DNA from 3 places in the Brevibacillus sp. BC25 genome. Region 3 is predicted to be linked to each of the others. Evidence: riboswitches for the same ligand, from Rfam matches in the RefSeq annotation. Region 3 holds a riboswitch; each other region holds the start of a gene.
What was found. Region 3 has a riboswitch for lysine ahead of PMI05_RS14050 (amino acid permease). Riboswitches for the same ligand answer to the same signal wherever they lie in the genome.
Positions count from the first base shown of each region.

Region 1 (6,467 bases), on a different contig from region 3:
CACCCCTGCTGCTACAGTCAACGCCAACAAGGCCGATAACCATGCTTTTTTCATGTCAATAATCCTCCTGTATGTGTGCGCGGCAGCGCTTGTTTTTCCGGAATTTCTTCTCTCTAGTTTATACGTTTGGAAAAGGAAATAGTTGTGCTGCCCTGATAAGTTTTTTCAACAATATCCACAATATCCACAAGCACAAAAACCTTAGGAAGAAAGACTTATGCACAGAGATGTTAGTAACTACTTCTTACTCTTGACCAGAATCAGAATACGTTTGGGAATGACACAGAAAAAAGAGCGGCTATCCAGCCACTCTTTTTTGCTCCTGACACCTGCTACTCCTGTTGCGAAAGCCATGTAAAATACCGGGAGACCAGTCGAATAGCCACCTCGATCGCGTCTTCGTTCGGCTCAATTTTGGAATGGTGCAAGCCGTATGGCGTTTGCACACCCAGCCAGAACAAAAAGCCGGGAATTTCTTTCAAAAAGTAACCGAAGTCTTCTCCAGTCATGGCTTCCTTGCAGGTAATGAGAGTTACATCTTCACATTGTTCCTGTACCCATTGCATGAAGTCTGTCGTTAGCTGCTCCTCGTTGTAAACCTGGCAGTAGCCAACACCGTAGTCAATCGTTGCCTGGCAATCAAAGCCTATTTCCACTCCCTTAACGAGAGATTCAATGCGGCTCTTGACGAGTGCCATCGATTCCATAGAAAAGGTTCGGATGGTCCCTTCTAGCCTGGACTTCTCTGCGATGATGTTCTGCTTCGTCCCGCTCTCCAGCTTGCCAATCGTTACGACAGCTGAATCCAATGGATCCATATTGCGCGAAATAATCGATTGAAGCTGTGTCACAAGATGGCTTCCTGCAACCACCATGTCATTCGCCTTGTGCGGGAAGGCTGCATGCCCACCTTTGCCAACCAAATCAATGTACAACTCAGAAGTGTTGGCAAACAAAATTCCTGGCTTCGTCGCAATATGACCAACTGGATATTCTGGCGCGATATGCAAGGCAAAAATGCAGTCCGGTCGCCACCCTGCAAACTCTTCACTTCCCATCATCGGCTCAGCACCGCCAGGACCTTCTTCTGCCGGCTGGAAGAGGAACAGCAAATCATCTGCTATCGGATGCTGGGTAAAATGCGTCAGGAGGCCAAGAGCAATTGCCATATGCACGTCATGCCCGCATGCATGCATGTATCCTTCATGAAGCGAGCGAAACGGGTAGGACGTTTCCTCTACGATCGGCAGGCCATCCATATCCGTCCGCCAGGCAATTGATCGTTTAGGCTTTGTTCCTGCCACTTTGACCAAAATGCCTGTCCGCCACGTTTTGATCTCGATTCGCTCTTGGGGCAGCTTTTTCAAATAATCGAGCAAGTATTGTTGCGTCTTCACTTCAGCGAAGCCTGGCTCCGGTATTTGGTGCAGGTCTCGGCGAATTTGTGTAAACAAGGAAGTCGTCATGCCCTACGCCTCCTTTTTCGTACCTGATCTTACTTTTAATTGCTCCTCAAACACGGCAAGGAAACGGTCCACATCGGCTTTTGTCAACGTCAGTGGCGGAAGCAAACGAACAATCGTTTTCTGCGTCACGTCAACGAGAATTCCTTCGTCAAGCAACGCTTGCTGCAAGTGGCTGACCTCTTCCGGGGTGGAAGAGAGCGGAATTCCAACCATCAAGCCTTTTCCGCGAAGGGATTGCAGCTGATCCGGAAGACGCGTACGCAATGCTTCCAAGCCCGACCACAGGTATGCAATGACTTCTTCTACGTGAGCGATGAAGGCTGGATCAAGCAATTCGTCCAACACGACATTCCCCAGGGCAGCAGACAGTGGTGATGGTGCGAACGTCGTTCCGTGATCCCCCGGTTTGAACTGGTTCATCAGCTTTGGACCAGCAATGACACCGCCGAGGGGAAGCCCTCCCCCTATACCTTTGGCGAAAAGGATAAGGTCTGGCGTTACGCCTGCATGCTCATAAGCAAACAGCTTTCCTGTTCTGCCCATTCCTGTCTGGATCTCGTCCATGACAAAGAGCATGCCTTCTTGTTCACAGATCACAGCTACCTCTCGCAAGAATGCTTCCGTTAACGGCACGACACCGCCGGAACCCAAGACTGGCTCCATGAGGACCGCAGCAGGCCTTGCTTCTTGGCAAATCGCTCGCAATCCTTCCGTGTCTTCCACATCCAGTTCATAAACAGGAAAAGCCGGCTGAGGAAAGTCTTGATAGACGTGAGCCTGTCTCGTCAAACGCACTGCTCCGAGTGTTCGCCCGTGAAAGCTGTTGCGTAAGACAACGATGCCTTCACGACCTGCGCCCTCGTTCTTCGTCCATTTGTGAATCAGCTTGATCGCAGTCTCTGTAGCCTCTGCACCAGAGTTGGTGAAAAACACCTTCCCACTAATGCTGTTCGCAACCAGACGCTCGGCCAAACAAATAGCCGGCTTGTTTAAAAATACATTGGAAATATGCAAGAAGCGCTCTCCCTGCTCACGCAAAGCCTGTACAATGCGCGGATGAGAATGCCCCAGAACGTTTACCGCGAGTCCGGTAAACAAGTCGAGATAGCTCTTCCCGTTCGTATCGTACAAGTAATTTCCTTCGCCTTTTTCTATGGCAATCGGAAGTCTTTTGTAAGAGGAGACGATATATTGTTCATCGAGCGAACGCCAGTCCATGTGCACTCTCTCCCTTACAGCTGACGTAGCTCCTGCTTGATCTCTGTCTTGGAACGAGTTTTTTCATCGATTTGCTTGATCACACGTGCAGGCGTTCCCGCAACTACTACGTATGGAGGTACATCTTCAATCACGACAGCACCCGCTGCAACGACAGCACCTTTTCCTACGCGTACACCTTCCAGAATGACAGCATTTGCTCCGATGACAACATCGTCCTCGACAACAACTGGCTGTGCAGATGGCGGCTCGATAACGCCCGCGATAACTGATCCCGCGCCGATGTGGCAGTTTTTCCCGATGGTTCCACGTCCACCTACTACAACATTCATGTCGATCATCGTACCTTCACCGATCACTGCACCGATGTTAATGGAAGCACCCATCATAATGACCGCATTGTTACCGATTGTCACTTGGTCACGGATAATTGCGCCTGGCTCAATACGCGCTTGAATCCCTTTTGTATCCAGCAATGGAATAGCGGAGTTGCGACGGTCGCTTTCTACCACATAATCTTCAATTTTGTCTGCGTTAGCCGCGAGCACTGGCTCAATCTCTTTCCACTCACCAAAAACAACACCAGTAGGACCAGTAATGAAAGCTTTGGAGCTCGCACCGAAGTCGATTCCCTCCAGGTTCCCTTTCACATATACCTTCACTGGTGTTTTCTTTTCGCTTTTTTGAATAAACGCGATAATTTCGTTAGCATCCATCATGTTCATAGTTACATCCTCCTCAAAATAACAGCATGGTAAATCAAAAAAAGCAATGAGTGCATTCGCTATCTCATTGCTTTTGATACTACATAAGCAAATCATAAATAGCGCTCCACAAAAAGACTTGAGGTCCCTTGTGACAGGATGATCATTTTTCATGAGACACCCCAGCCTGTGCTACGTAGGGGCATAGCATAAGCTTCGGCGCTTTAGCCTTTCTTCCTTCTCCTGCCCCCTGGCAGATTACGAAAAGACTTACTCTTCTTCGGCGCACCTCTATTTTAGAGTACATTATTATAATTTTATTTAACTCTACCAAAATCAATGAAACGTGGCAATAAGAAAAAAGTTATTGACAACGATTCTCATTTTCATTAATTTTATTTGTGAGAATGATACTCATTATCTAATTGGAGGTCCGTTTTATGAGCATTTTGATGGTATACGCGAGCATGACAGGGAATACTCAGGAAATTGCTGAAGCAATTGCAGAAGGTATTCGTTCAACTGGTGCTGAGCTGGAGATAAAAGAAGTGATGGATGCGAACGCAAAAGAACTCGAAGCTTACGATGGAATCTTGCTTGGTGCCTACACATGGGGCGATGGTGAACTGCCAGACGAATGCCTGGATTTTTATGAGGAAATGGACGATATTGACCTCAGCGGGAAAAAGGTAGTTGCTTTTGGCTCTTGCGACTCCGCTTACGAGCATGTCGGTGCAGCTGTTGATATTTTGCTGAAAAAGGCGAGCGAGCGTGGTGCGGAAACTCCTTTGGAAGGTTTGAAAATCGAGCTTTCTCCTACTGCAAAAGAAGTGGAAACTTGCAAAGCATTTGGGGTATCGTTTGCTGAATTGCTCGGCTAATTGATGTTTCCCAAATACTCTGGCACATGATATACTATCAATCCAACTTTTTAAGGAGGATTGATCTCATGTCACTACATACAGACGAGATTCTCTTACGGCCTCTCCAACAACAAGACGCAGCCGAGCTCCTAGAGCTTCGGCTGCGTAATCATGACTTTCTCCAACCATTTGAACCGATCCGCCCCTCGTCATTTCTAACCCTCCCAGGACAGCAAGAACAGATTTCGCAAGCACAGAATGATTTTGAACGTGGCACAGCCTATGCTTTCGGCGTATTCACCCGAGAATCCGGAAAGATGATTGGACGTGTAGCGTTGTCGAATGTCGCACGCGGCGCGTGGCAAAATGCTACGATTGGCTACTTTATGGATCAGGAGTGCAATGGCAAAGGCTATACGACATCAGCAGTAAATCTCGCCCTTCATTTTGCTTTTTCTGATGCTAAACTGCACAGGGTACAAGCTGCTGTTATGCCTCGCAATCAAGCTTCCATTCGCGTCTTGGAAAAAAACCGTTTTCGCCAGGAAGGGCTTTCGTTACGCTATTTGCAAATTAACGATGTATGGGAGGACCATCTCCTCTACGCTCTTACAGTTGAGGAGTTGTCTCAGTAATTTCCTCGCTCTTTTCGCTCTCACGCAGCCGCTCCAGGATGCGCCGTTTGCGGTACAGCATCATCCCCGCTTCGGCGACATCCTGTACGGTTGAGCGGTTCAAATACGCCCCAAACAAAATACCTGCAATGGGCACCATTTGAAATAACTTTTTCCACCCAAAGTTCTCTGTGTACGTTACCACGACTTCACGCCATCCCTGCAATTGCGCCATTACCTCTCTCTGCGCATTTGGATCATCAAAGCGGGAGAGCTCAGCGAGTATCGCTTTTTTCCCTACGATATCTGATGAAGCAAACTGCAAGCATTTGACAACGAACAGCCGCTCCCTCTTCTCTTCAGGTCGATAGCCATAGGCAAGAGCCATCTCTTGTAATACTTTTAGGGATGTACCCATCAATAACGGGATATCGATCGCGAGGGTAAAAATTCCTCCGAAGCCAGTCGTGGCACCTTGTACCGTGGCAAAATTCGCACGTGAATCCTTTAGCTCCATTGCGACATTATTCATGATCGTAAGCGGTACAGCAGCAATCTCCTCTTTGCCAATAACAGACGTGCCCTGTCCCTCTAACCGTTTGCCAAACCTCTTGTAAATCGGTTCATCCTGCACCAAATAAGTTCCACCTGTCTCAAGAAAGGCTGCCATTTCATCTACGGCTTTTCCCAGCTTCTCTTGAACGAATGCAGGCGTAATCCGATCCAACAGAACAAAAGGAAGTCTGCCAAGCTTTTCCCAGAACCACAAGTCGTTCTGGTCCTTCTCCCAAGCCTCCACTTCACGTAATGCCGTAACTAATGTCTCCCTAGACTCCCTCAAATCCAACAACCTCCCTGGCTGCTCATTCAGATACTCCTCGCCTCCACTGACATTGGTTGCGCAAGATAGACTTGATGTAGTCCTGCAACTCTTCTGATGTGGCGTGAGAGACGAATTCTTTTTTATTTCTTACGATTCCCAGCTTCAAATGTTTCACTTCCTCTCCTTCGATCCGAAACCCGAACTTTTCCAAGATCGCTTTCTGCTCGTTTGTCACAGGACTTCCTCCCCTTGTAGTCGAAAACCCCCATGCCAAAATGCAAGGGGGTCTACCTACCTACTTCACTTCAATTGTAATCGTCAATGTTTCATTGCGCTCATTTACATCGGTTTTCTTATTGTACTTTCTTTTGGAGTTGATAACCGTGCAGGTCTTGTTTGTGAGCGTATTCGTTACCTTGATCTTGTATTCTCCAGGCTTATCCATATCGATATACCTTTTCAAATTCAGTGATTCAAGCCCCTCGCCATCGTCGCCATCACCTTTGCTAGGCTTGATGCTAGCGATCTCTTCCTCCCCGGAAAAGATCTCGATCCGATTTTCTGAGGAAATGGTACCGTTACTGTGCTTCCGACTGGCACCAATACCGATCTCGCCATGTTTCCATTCAAATTTCGGCATATAGTAGGCCTTCTTTTCGCTCTTATCCCTGATCTTTTTGGATCCGACAAGCTCAGCATGAGTAGCGATCAGCCTTAGTTCTTCCCATTCTTCGAGATCATCGCCTGCGTTCACGGTAATCTTTTGTCCGTCCCGGTAT
Region 1 covers NZ_AKIX01000052.1:11,400-17,866, reverse strand. Annotated here, with positions in the region: gene PMI05_RS15365 (hypothetical protein) at 1-54, opposite strand, end outside; gene PMI05_RS15360 (N-acetyldiaminopimelate deacetylase) at 333-1,466, opposite strand; gene PMI05_RS15355 (aspartate aminotransferase family protein) at 1,470-2,684, opposite strand; gene dapD (2,3,4,5-tetrahydropyridine-2,6-dicarboxylate N-acetyltransferase) at 2,699-3,409, opposite strand; lysine riboswitch at 3,501-3,690, opposite strand; gene PMI05_RS15345 (flavodoxin) at 3,829-4,269, shown strand; gene PMI05_RS15340 (GNAT family N-acetyltransferase) at 4,338-4,886, shown strand; gene PMI05_RS15335 (EcsC family protein) at 4,861-5,715, opposite strand; gene PMI05_RS15330 (hypothetical protein) at 5,729-5,923, opposite strand; gene PMI05_RS15325 (hypothetical protein) at 5,984-6,467, opposite strand, start outside.
Region 1: linked by a shared signal. The riboswitch ahead of dapD (2,3,4,5-tetrahydropyridine-2,6-dicarboxylate N-acetyltransferase) and the one ahead of PMI05_RS14050 (amino acid permease) in region 3 are both predicted to bind lysine.

Region 2 (6,467 bases), on a different contig from region 3:
GGAAAAAATGCTGCAAGCCGCAGAGAATATGGAGTTCGAACGCGCCAAGGAATACCGCGATCAGATCAAGAGCATCGAAGCGGTGATGGAGAAGCAGAAGATCACGTTCACTGATACGGTAGACCGCGACATTATCGGGTTTGCTGTGGAAAAAGGCTGGATGTGCATTCAGGTGTTCTATATGCGAAAAGGGAAGATGATCGAGCGTCAGACGACTTCCTTTCCATACTATGGTAGCGAAATCGAAGACTTCATGTCTTATGTGAGCCAGTTCTACTACGACAAGCAAAATGCGCTGCCAAAAGAAATTTTGCTCCCGGAAGAGAGTGAACCGGAGCTTTTGAGTGAGTGGCTGGGCATCAAAGTCCACGCTCCCAAAAGAGGCAAAAAGCATGAGCTCGTGAAGATGGCTACCGAAAACGCCCGTATTGCTTTGCAAGAGAAGTTCGCGCTGATGTCCAAGGACGATGCACGTACGGTCCAAGCGGTACACAATCTCGGTCACATTTTAGGAATTCCGGTTCCTCATCGAATTGAAGCGTTTGACAACTCCAACATTCAGGGAACAGAGCCGGTGTCTGCGATGATTGTGTTTACAGACGGCCGCCCTGACAAAAAGGAATACCGCAAATTCAAGATTAAAACCGTCGAGGGACCAGATGATTACGGCTCCATGCGCGAAGTCGTTCGCCGTCGATACTCTCGCCTGCTGAAAGAAAACCAGCCGATGCCCGATCTGATTGTGATCGATGGTGGAAAAGGCCAAATCAGTGCGGCCATGGACGTCCTGGAAAACGAGCTGGGCCTCTATATTCCCGTCTGTGGACTCGCGAAGGACGAGAAACACCGCACTGCTCAGCTCATGTACGGAGATCCGCCAGAGCCTGTAAATCTTAGACGGGATAGCTATGAGTTTTATTTGTTGCAGCGCATCCAAGATGAAGTCCATCGATTTGTTATTACGTTCCACAGACAATCCCGGACGAAAACGATGCTCTCCTCACAGTTGGATGAGATCCCGGGTATCGGTGAGAAACGACGCAAGCTGTTGTTCTCTCATTTCGGCTCGTTGAAAAAAATGCGCGAGGCGACCGTTGAAGACTTCCGTCAATTAGGGATCGGCGACAAGCTGGCAAAAGAAATCATCGGGCATCTGCGCAAGCTGGACACATAGCAAATGTAACTTTTGGAACAACCTCTAAAAAGGAATTGATCCATTTTTAGACTCATGATATAATCCGATTCAAACAGAATAGTTAGCCTCACTTCCATTATGGAGTGAGGTAGAGGCGCGAAAACCAAGAGTACCACCCTGAGATCGGGTATCTGTGAAGGGGACGGGAAAGGGGAATTCGCCGAAGTGTGGAGGGAAACCCGCTTTTCTCCATGCTGGGTCTGCGTTGAACAAATGCAGGACTGTCATCTGCACAATGACCAATTGTCAGATGGAGAGCTATCTCACGGTGTGTCAATGTGAGTTTTGATGGTGTTTACTATCAATCTTCGTTGTCCGCGTGTATGGGGAGGGAGGAACCGGTATGTCGAAACAGTAGGCAGCGGCAGGTCTTATTCCTTGTCGGTGCCTTTTTTGTAAAATAAAAATGTAAGACTTTTCCTTATAGAGAGAATAGTGAAAAACCATACGATACGAGATAAATACCAACATTGGATATGAGAAAAAGGGAGAGAAGCCGCATGGGGTTGATCGTGCAGAAATACGGAGGCACCTCTGTAGGTACCATTGAGCGAATTTTACGAGTTGCGGATCGAATTATCAGCTACAAAGAGGAAGGGCATGATGTGGTAGTCGTTGTTTCTGCAATGGGGAAATCTACTGACGTGTTGGTAGACATGGCCAAGCAGATTAGCGCATACCCATCCGAGCGTGAAATGGATATGCTGCTGACCACGGGGGAGCAGGTATCGATCGCGCTTTTGTCGATGGCCTTGCATACAAAAGGCTACGACGCCATTTCTCTTACGGGCTGGCAGGCTGGAATCACTACGGAGGCGATTCACGGAAGAGCACGGATCAAGCAGATTGATCCAGAGCGAATTCAATCCGAGCTCGGCCGTGGCCGTGTGGTGATCGTGGCAGGATTCCAAGGGATCAGTGACGAAGGTGAAATTACGACGCTCGGCCGCGGTGGATCGGATACATCTGCGGTTACACTCGCAGCGAGCTTGAACGCTGAGAAATGCGAAATCTTTACGGACGTGTCCGGGGTGTACACAGCTGATCCGCGAATGGTTCCAGCTGCGAGTAAGCTGGATACGATCTCGTATGATGAGATGCTGGAGCTGGCGAACCTCGGTGCAGGGGTTCTTCATCCAAGGTCAGTAGAGGCTGCGAAAAAATACAAAGTAAGGCTGGTCGTCCGCTCCAGCTTTACTGCCGAAGATGGTACGTACGTTGAGGAGGTTGCCAACATGGAAACAGGAAGAGTAGTAAGTGGAGTTGCACACGATGAAGATGTAGCCAAAATCACGGTTGTCGGCATGCCTGCCAAGGTCGGGACGCTCTCCCGTCTGTTCAATACGCTGGCGGACAATCAGGTGAACGTCGATATCATTATCCAAAGCTCCTATGATGCGTCTGTTACGAACATTTCTTTTACCGTTGCAGCGGATGACCTGAAAAAAGCACTGGATACGCTGGACAGAAACAAAACCGAGCTTGGCTTTGAAAAGGTCGATTTCGAGGAAGATTTGACCAAGGTATCGATTGTTGGCTCGGGTATGATCAACAATCCAGGGGTAGCTGCCGAAATGTTCCGCGTCCTGGCAGAAAAAGAAATTTCTATTAAAATGGTATCTACGTCTGATATCAAAGTTTCTTGCGTCATTCCAGCAGCCTTGACGGAGCTGGCTGTTCGCAGTCTTCATTCGGCATATGGTCTGGATGTCGAGGAAACCGCGGTCGTGCACGGAGTATAAAACATGGATGGATGCTCCCTCTCCCTTTGTTACAGGTAGAGGGAGCATTTTCTTCATGATGCTACTTGCACAGATATCCGAATGTCTGAAGGGCTTTCCATTTCGATTTTGCTGAATGTTTCTCTTTCTTTCCACTGCTCAATCATACCAGCTATGATCCCAGCCTCAAAAGAAAGACTGCATCCTAGTCTCTCTATAGACTGATAGCTAAAAATAGAATGAGTGAGCGAATAGACGATAGTTTGCCCGGTCTCCTCTACGACGTCTAACTGGCCTAATCCGAGCCGAATAAAAGGCATAATCGGGCCTGTTGCAGATTGAATAGGGATTTGGCGGCCCATATTTTTTCCTATCCAATAGAGAATATGGTTTTCACTATCACCTAGCAGGGTGCTGGTCAGCGTTTCGCGTAGAAGATGATAGCCAAGATAGGGCATGTTCATTCTTTCCGCATAGGGAATGGTCTCCGGCGGCAACAGTGCTGCAAGCTGATCCTTCTCTTTCATATGTGCTTCCCTCCTGTCTGTACTAGATTATGAGGAGGGGCTCAAATTCATGACATCGTAATAGAAAAAATAGCTAGACTAAACAAAGTTATTCTATCAATGTATTTAGTACATTGATTGTCTTGACGCTCTGTGTCGACAAGAGTACAATTGGATTTGGTCAAAGTTTTGCCCAACTTTTTCTCGAATTTTGACACATTCCGACAAATTCATATGATCTAGCAAACGCAGTCTTTTTGTGAACAGCGTCAAGATGCTCTTCATAAAATGATCGTGGCGGTTTTGCTATGTCTAATGGGTGAGGCAATGGGTTAGGATATTGGGGAAAGGTCTATCAAAACGGTCGAAAACCGTTTTGGGCCGCTTGCGGTGATGCTTGATGTTTTTCACAGAATTGAGAGTTACATACATTGAAAGGGGGACCATTGTATGGCGAAAGGCCATAGCTTTCTCAGTCACAAGCTACACTCACTTCTTGGTTTGTTTCCGATCGGGCTCTTCCTCGTGTTCCACTTGACCGCCAACTATCAAGCGACTCGTGGACCTGAAGCTTTCAACCAGGCAGTAGGCTTCATTGAAAGCCTTCCATTTCTGTTAGTACTTGAATTTGCCTTGATCTACCTCCCGATCCTGTTTCACGCAGTTTACGGTCTCTACATTGCGTTCCAAGCGAAGCATAACGTAGGGAACTTCGGTTACTTCCGAAACCAAATGTTCTTGTGGCAACGCGTTACAGGAGTCATTACCCTCATTTTTATTGTTTGGCATGTTTGGGAAACCCGTATCCAAAAAGCACTGGGTGCACACGTGGATTATGACATGATGGCAAACATTTTGAGCAGTCCTGCAATGATCGTATTCTACACAATCGGGATTATTAGCACGACTTTCCACTTCTCCAATGGACTGTGGTCGTTCCTGGTTCACTGGGGAATTACAGTTGGGCCGCGTTCCCAACGTATTGCAACATTCCTGACTTTGGGCGTATTCGTAATTGTAACCTTCATCGGCTTGCGTGCGATGTCGGCTTTCATTTTGTAGGGATAGGGGGACAAAACTCATGGCAAAAGGTAAACTGATCATTGTCGGTGGAGGTTTGGCCGGCTTGATGGCTACCATCAAAGCAGCAGAAAAAGGCGTTCCTGTTCAGCTGTTCTCCCTGGTTCCGGTAAAACGTTCCCACTCTGTCTGTGCGCAGGGCGGTATTAATGGGGCGGTAAATACCAAAGGGGAAGGCGACTCCACATGGGAGCACTTCGACGATACAGTATATGGCGGAGACTTCTTGGCAAACCAACCGCCAGTTAAAGCAATGTGCGATGCAGCACCTGGTATCATCTATATGTTGGACCGTATGGGCGTTATGTTTAACCGTACGCCAGAAGGTCTGTTGGACTTCCGTCGTTTCGGGGGAACCAAACATCACCGTACCGCTTTTGCGGGTGCGACCACTGGACAACAGCTCTTGTACGCATTGGACGAACAAGTACGCCGCTATGAAGCTGAAGGTCTGGTAACCAAGTACGAATATTGGGATTTCCTCGGAGCCGTTTTGGACGATACAGGAACCTGTCGCGGGATTACTGCGCAAAACATGCGTTCCGGTGAAATTCAATCCTTCCGTGCGGATGCCGTTATTTTGGCAACAGGCGGACCTGGTATCATCTTCGGTAAATCGACGAACTCGATTATCAATACAGGTACAGCAGCGTCTGCGGCGTATCAACAAGGGGTTATCTACTCCAATGGTGAGATGATCCAAATTCACCCAACTGCAATCCCTGGCGACGACAAGCTGCGTCTGATGTCCGAGTCTGCTCGTGGTGAGGGTGGCCGTGTATGGACGTACAGAGACGGTAAGCCTTGGTACTTCCTGGAAGATAAATACCCTGCATACGGAAACCTGGTTCCGCGTGACATCGCGACTCGCGAAATCTTCTCCGTTTGCGTAGATATGAAGCTGGGTATCAACGGCGAAAACATGGTATACCTCGACCTGTCCCACAAAGATCCAAAAGAACTGGATGTAAAACTGGGCGGTATTATCGAGATTTACGAAAAATTCGTTGGGGATGACCCACGTAAAGTTCCAATGAAGATTTTCCCTGCGGTTCACTATTCCATGGGCGGTATGTGGGTAGACTACAACCAAATGACCAATATCCCTGGTCTGTTTGCAGCAGGTGAGTGCGATTACTCTCAGCACGGTGCAAACCGTTTGGGTGCGAACTCCCTCCTGTCCGCGATCTACGGCGGTATGGTAGCAGGTCCAAAAGCAATCGAATACATCAAAGGCTTGAACAAATCCTCTGATGATCTGTCTTCCACGCTCTTCGATGGTTTTGCTAGCCAAGAGCAAGCGAAATACGACAGCATCCTGAAAATGGACGGAACAGAAAATGCTTACCTGATCCACAAGGAACTGGGTGAGTGGATGACTGACAACGTAACGGTAGTACGTTACAACGACCGTCTGCAAAAAACGGATGATAAGATCGTTGAACTGATGGAACGCTACAAGAAAATCAACATCAACGATACAAATAAATGGAGCAACTCAGGTGCGGCGTTTACCCGTCATCTCTGGAACATGCTCGCACTGTCCCGCGCGATCACGATCGGTGCGCTCAAGCGCGACGAGAGCCGCGGTGCTCACTACAAGCCTGATTTCCCTGAGCGTGATGACGAGAACTTCATGAAGACGACAATGGCGAAGTACAATGCTGAAACGACTGCGCCTGAAATCTACTATGAAGACATCGACGTATCCCTGATCGCACCACGTAAACGTGACTATACGTCTGACAAGAAATAAGAGAGGAGGAAACTGATCATGGCAGAAAAATTGATTCATTTGATTATCACTCGTCAAGATAGCCCTGACAGCACTCCGTACAAGGAAGAGTTCAAAATCCCTTACCGTCCTGGTATGAACGTGATCAGTGCTTTGATGGAGATTCAACGTAATCCACTCAACGCACAAGGTCAAAAAACGTCTCCAGTAAACTGGGAATCGAACTGCTT
Region 2 covers NZ_AKIX01000047.1:27,645-34,111, forward strand. Annotated here, with positions in the region: gene uvrC (excinuclease ABC subunit UvrC) at 1-1,174, shown strand, start outside; lysine riboswitch at 1,277-1,464, shown strand; gene PMI05_RS13850 (aspartate kinase) at 1,696-2,937, shown strand; gene PMI05_RS13855 (YslB family protein) at 2,991-3,443, opposite strand; gene PMI05_RS13860 (succinate dehydrogenase cytochrome b558 subunit) at 3,873-4,484, shown strand; gene sdhA (succinate dehydrogenase flavoprotein subunit) at 4,504-6,258, shown strand; gene sdhB (succinate dehydrogenase iron-sulfur subunit) at 6,277-6,467, shown strand, end outside.
Region 2: linked by a shared signal. The riboswitch ahead of PMI05_RS13850 (aspartate kinase) and the one ahead of PMI05_RS14050 (amino acid permease) in region 3 are both predicted to bind lysine.

Region 3 (6,467 bases):
AGTTGACTGATTCATAGTGGTAGCAGCGAGATTGTATTGATAAACAGATTCGATTGTTTTTGTTTCGGAGTCAAACAGGTTTGCTTCGTCTTCCATCAGTTCTTTCATCGATGCTTTTCCTAATCTATATTGATCGATTGTTGCCTGATAGCGCTCCAATGCGGTTTCTTTCTTTGTTGTACTTTCCTCTAATGCCTTTCTTGCTGCCAGTACTTTCGTATAGTTGTCACTTACTTCTTGACCGATTTTCTTTTGTATTTTTTGTTTTTGCAGTTCCGCTTTTTTGTGCTCGTTTTTTGCGATTGTACCTTTATGTGTACTGAGTGCGGAATACTCTACCGTGTAATCAATTCTTACTTGGGCAAAGTCTATTTCTGCTTGTGCCTTGATCATCTCAGGACGTTTTTCAAAAGCTTTTGCTTGCAATTGCTCCAGGGAAAGCAGCTCGTGCTGGGTCAGATCAGTAGCGGTCATTTTCCATTGTCTGTCCGCTTTTTCATTCAATAAATCGTTGAGCTTGGCCAATGCTTGTTTGTAGCTGGTTTCAAGGGCAGCAAGATTTTTGTGAGCTTCTGTTTCTTGGGAGTCCAACCAGTACTGCCTTTGCAAGCTTTTCTTTTGCGCTTTGATTTTGGCGTCTAATGATTGGACTTCGAAGAATGCTTTTTGCACTTGCAATTGTATGGTGTTTTTTTGCGTATTCAGGGCGACTTCATCGACAACCACTTCTTTGACCGCTTTGGCTGCGTCTTCGAATTTCTTTTTTGCATCAGCCAGAGTCATGATGTCGGCTTTTTTGATTTCTTCTTTTTCTCTCAGTGTGATGGAAGTTTCGTACTTCGTAGTATCTAAGTCAAGCCGAAGCACCTCCAGATCAACGCTGTTCTTTATTGCTTGTTCGACTGCGAAATCTAGCGACAAAAGGGAAATGTCCGTCTGTTCAGCAGTGGCCACGAGTGGTGCGGCCAGAGCCATATGGGCGCCACCTGTGAGGAGAGAAGTGACTAATGTTGTGCTGTAAATGTGTTTGAAGAGCCTGGATTTCATGGGGCAACCTCCTGATCATATGTGCAAGAATTTGATAACGATTCTCATTATCAAATCCATGAAAAGTATATATTTCCAATAGAATTTCGTCAATAAGAAAATGTTTTTTCATCAAGTTCTTGGTCAGAAATCCAAAAGGAATCCCCTTCAGGAAAAAGGCAAAGTGAGACATCTGCCTGTTTCCCCAAAGGGGATTTGTTCTTCGTGATGGGAAAGAACTATTCTTTGTCCCTGTTTTCTTTTTTTGCCGCAGCCGTCTTTGTAGTTTGGTCCAATGTCCCTTCCTTTGGTGTAAGGGAATAACCATGCATATTGCTTCCGTTATAACCCATGTCCGGTTTTTCCTTTGAGTTGCGATCAGGCATTTGCGTCCCCCTTATTTTGTCCAGTGGGTTCAGAGTCTTGCTGCACATATGGATTGTCGACGTCATTTGGTTCCTTGTCTAGATTGGTTCGGATTGCGAGTATTGGGCTTGTCGGAGGTTTAGCGATCAGTCTGTCATCCAGTTGTTTAAAATCAGGCAGGTCGTTTTCGCGATTGTCATCCATGTTCGTCTCCTCCTTTACGGGTTAGTATGTCCACCACTTGCCGGTCAATTTCCTTAACTGGAAAAGGAAATTGACTGGTACTACACACGAAAAAACAGCCCCAGTCCCAGAAAGTTCGGGCGGAGGCTGTGACGATCATCTTTGTGCAGTTAACTCGTTTTCTTGGCCAGAACCTTCATAAAAGAGGCCAGATTCGTTTGTAGCAATGGTGTGAAGGTAGAAAAGGAAGCATTTTCAGCGAGCGTATTTATTTGACGAACAAATTCAGTGGCGTCCTTTGTATTTACATTCTCAAAGCGGTTAGCGATTTTTGTATTTTTTAAATCGGAGAGAAGCGTAGCTTGTTCGTTTCGGTATTGTGCGATCCAGTCTGGACGATGTTGCAGCTTTTTGACGAATTGAATCAGCATGCTTACTTTCTCTGTTTGATTGGTTGTAGCAGCTTGCATTTTTTTGTAGGCCTCCGGGTCGTACCGCTCCATCAGCTTGGACGGATTAACATAGTCGTTCGGCGCTCCATGTGGTTTTTGCGGAAGCTCTACGTAGCTGACACTGCCAGTTGCAGGGTCGACCTTTCGTGTTTTGGCAACGCCAGCAAGCAGATGCAGGGTATCCAAAAATTCAGCAGCATTTTTTTCATCAACCATGTATTGGTCCGCCAAAAATTTACCTTGGGTTAAACCCACTTCTACCAAACCGGCTCTTTCTTCATCGGTGTAGGTGGATTGGGAGTTGAAAAAATTTTGCTCCAGGATGTGGTCAAAAGCTTTGCGAGCCTCGGGTGGTTTATCTGCGAACATTTTATCCAAACGCTCATTAATCTCTGTGCTAAAGAAAAATTGGACGCTGTGATGTTCGATGGCATCAGCAGGTAGCTCGCGTGCCTTGTGTGAACGAAGGTCTACAGTATCGGACTTGGGCAATCCCAGACTAGTTCCTGTCACCATTTTGGGTGCAGGTTGGTTGGGGGGGGTAGGTAGCGGGTATTCGATTGGATTTGCATGTTCTACTCTCCTCACATGGATTCATGTTCAGTCGTGATGGCAGGAGATCTTGTTACCTTTTATCGGATGACTGCTATGAGTTGTGAGAACGGAAGGAAACGGATCTCAATTGCTCCTTGTCTATACTATCGGCTGTTTTTGGTCAGTTTTTAATATGCTGGCAAACAGGAAAAAGGACTCCCGTTCAGATAACGGAAGTCCGTATTTTTTTCTTCGATTATTTCGTGTATTCATCCATGCTGAAGTCTACTTGTTCTAGAGGGACGAGCTTGGTTTTTTGGGTGATTTTATAAGCGAGCCAAATGATTAAGAAGAGTGGCAGGCCAATGTAAGAGACCATGACGCCATACCAGTCGACTGTTCCACCGATGAACGCAGAGTAGTTTTGCCCGAAAATAACGATACAGCAAATGATAAAGGCAAAAATCGGTCCAAACGGGAACCACTTTGCCCGATAAGGCAATTCGCTTAAGTCACGACCCTGAGCGATAAACGCTTTGCGGAAACGATAGTGACTAATGGCAATTCCCAGCCAAGCGATGAAGCCTGACATACCGGAAGCATTCAAAAGCCATACATACACTTCGCCTTCCCCAAACAGAGAGGATAGAAAAGCAAGGGCGCCGATGAGCGCAGTCAAGATCAAGGCATTGATCGGTACGCCGTTACTTGTTACTTTTGCGAACCATTTTGGTGCGTTTCCTTCTTTCGCCAAATTCCACAGCATGCGTGTAGAAGCATACATGCCAGAGTTACCAGCAGACAATACAGACGTGAGAATAACGGCATTCATGACGGATGCCGCAAAAGCAAATCCGGCATTTTCAAATACAATCGTAAACGGACTGATCGCAATATCTGTAAGGTCGCCACTGATCAGATTTGGATTATCGTATGGAACCAATAACCCGATGATCAAAATAGCGAGGATGTAGAAGAGTAGGATGCGCCAAAAAATTTGACGGATGGCCTTTGGAATGTTGCGGGCAGGGTCTTCGCTCTCCCCAGCTGCGACACCAACGAGCTCTGTCCCTTGGAATGAGAATCCGGCAATCATAAAGACACCGAGCAGGGCCATGAAGCCGCCATTGAATGGCGCGTCGCCTTTGGTGAAGTTTTGGAAGCCGACTGCTTGGCCGCCCATAATGCCAAAAATCATCAACACACCTACGATAATAAAGACGATTACTGTTACTACTTTAATCAAGGCGAACCAATATTCAGATTCTCCATAGGCTTTCACAGACAGGAGATTCAAGGCAAACAGCAATCCGAGGAACAAAGCGCTCCACACTATCGCTGGGGTATCCGGGAACCAATATTTCATAATGAGTGCGGAAGCTGACAGCTCGACGGCAATGGTAATGGCCCAGTTGTACCAGTAGTTCCAGCCGAGAGCAAAGCCGAGAGATGGATCGACGAACCGTGTGGCATACGTCGAAAACGAACCGGATACAGGCATGAAGGCTGCCATTTCCCCCAAGCTGGTCATTAAAAAGTAAACCATGATACTAATGGCGAGATAGGCGACTAAAGCTCCACCTGGTCCGGCGGAATGGATCGAGCCTCCACTCGCTAGAAACAATCCCGTCCCAATCGAGCCGCCGATAGCGATCATCGTCAGGTGTCGGGCTTTTAAACCACGTTGCAATTGATTTTGTGACATAAGCTGCTTGCACGACCTTTCATGATTTTTGAGAAGGAAGGTCGGAAACGAAAAAACCGCCATAGCCAAAAAAATGGCATAGGGCGGTATCATCCAATCCCCACCAAGCCTTCACTGAAGATAGCTCACCACGTTTGCTTGGCATGCAAACGTGACAGTTCTGCCTCTTTCGAGTACAGCCCCAACCCAATCGCACAGAGACGCGATATGAGCTTCGGCGGATTTTCCTTACCTGGAGTCATTGATTTTCTCTGAATCTCGTACAGGATGATATAAAAGCCGCGACCTCTATCCTCACCGTGAAAGATGAGGATAACATGTATGAAGTTATGTGATTCATCAACTATAAAGGATTGTTTATGATTAATCAATGTGAAATTTTGTTATTCAAAAGAGCGTCTGGCAGGCCAGGAGCCTTGCAGCTTGCGAATTTGGACGATTTGTCCCGTATGAAACGCATCATGCAGGACAAGACTCATCACGGTTTGGTAAATGGGCGTATAGGTAGCCGTCTGGTTTAACTCCTCATCCGTCAGCAAGGAGAGCTTTTCATGAATGTGGCGATGGACGCTTTCCATGCCCAAGAGGGTCGCTTGCCAAGCGTCTTCGTCATCCGGAGCGCCGGACGGGATGAAGGTATCATCGTTTGTCTCAGCGGAGCCAGGAAATTCAGTGCCCAGTAGACGATGCAACAGGCGTTCTTTGTAATAAAGAAGGTGGCTGACGTTTTCCCAGATCGTGTTGGCTGCTTCTCCCACAGGGCGCCAGCTGGCCTCCGCTACTGATACTCCGGAAAGCGCTTCTTTTAAGGGAGGATACCAGTCTTCCTTGTCATACGTACATTCCCATCCGTGCAAAAGCAAATCCTTCCGATTCATACGCTTCCTCCTCGTCTGTGAAACAGATTGATGAAACGCTATAATAGCAATAAGTAATGAAGGTGTAACTAGTTAACTTAATTACGGTAGTTACAAATAGAGATTACCATATCCTGTATGTTCACACAAGAGAGAAAAATGAAGGGTTTAGTCAGGAGAGTTGATGACATGGACTGGCTTTGTATCGATTTTTTAAATAGTGATTGGCGGGATTGGCGTGGTTCTGGTCGTGGGGAAAATCGCTTGGAGAACCAGGAATGGCTATCATCCTTTTTGCAAACATACAAGCTAACCGCTCCGTTGCCAATGAATGAGGAGTTTGCCGATTCACTTTTGCAACTGCGCCAACGTTTGCGACGTATACTGGAGGCCGTTATCCGTGGAGATCGAATCCAAGAGGAGGACCTTGAGGAATTGAACAGAGCTTTGGCTCTCGCCCCTTTTCATATGCAGGTGTTGTATGTAGAAGAGGAGGGCAGCTACAGGCAAAAGCAATCCAGCTCAACAGAGGGGTGGCCCCTCGTCATGGCACAAATTGCAGCTTCTTTCGCGGAGTTGCTTGCCCCGCAGCATCTGGAGCGAATCAAAATATGTGACAACGAGGATTGCCGCTGGGTGTTTTATGATGAAAGCCGCAACCGGGTGCGCCGCTGGTGTGATGACAAAATGTGCGGAAACCTGATGAAGGTGCGCCGTTTTCGCGAGCGGCAGAAGGAAAAAGACTAATGAAGCCATTACCAACAACCGTCGGGCTATTGTCTCTGACGGTTTTTTCTATGTTTGAGACATAATAAGTAGCATATACATGGGAACGGAAACGAGGTAGGTGGGATGAGTCAAGCACGCAAAAAGTGGTTTCAGGCACTCGTATTGGTGACACTTGGAGCGGTTTGTCTGGCTATATGGTATTTACAACCATATCAGCCTGATCAGGCTGCGTTAACGGCCATGCAAGGCGGTGAAGGGATTACGGTCATGGATACGAATGACTGGATTATTTTCCAAGGCGGGGAGTCACGCGAACCGGGACTCATCTTATATCCGGGAGCACTGGTCAAACCGGAGAGCTATGCACCGATTGCCCGTGCCTTGGCAGGATCCGGCTACCATGTTTTTCTCGCACGAATGCCGCTGAATTTGGCTGTAAGTGATATGACGCGAGCCACACAAGTATTGAAGGCGTACCCAAATAAAACGTTTGTCATCGGAGGACATTCGCTTGGTGGTACTATGGCAGCTCAATTCGCAGCAAACCACCCGGACCGAATCAACGGCGTGTTTTTACTGGGAGCGTATCCGAACAGTCAGGGGAACTTGAAGAAG
Region 3 covers NZ_AKIX01000048.1:32,871-39,337, reverse strand. Annotated here, with positions in the region: gene PMI05_RS14065 (TolC family protein) at 1-1,047, opposite strand, end outside; gene PMI05_RS31080 (hypothetical protein) at 1,266-1,412, opposite strand; gene PMI05_RS14060 (hypothetical protein) at 1,405-1,596, opposite strand; gene PMI05_RS14055 (hypothetical protein) at 1,746-2,519, opposite strand; gene PMI05_RS14050 (amino acid permease) at 2,818-4,266, opposite strand; lysine riboswitch at 4,380-4,565, opposite strand; gene PMI05_RS14045 (DinB family protein) at 4,650-5,144, opposite strand; gene PMI05_RS14040 (CGNR zinc finger domain-containing protein) at 5,313-5,870, shown strand; gene PMI05_RS14035 (alpha/beta fold hydrolase) at 5,976-6,467, shown strand, end outside.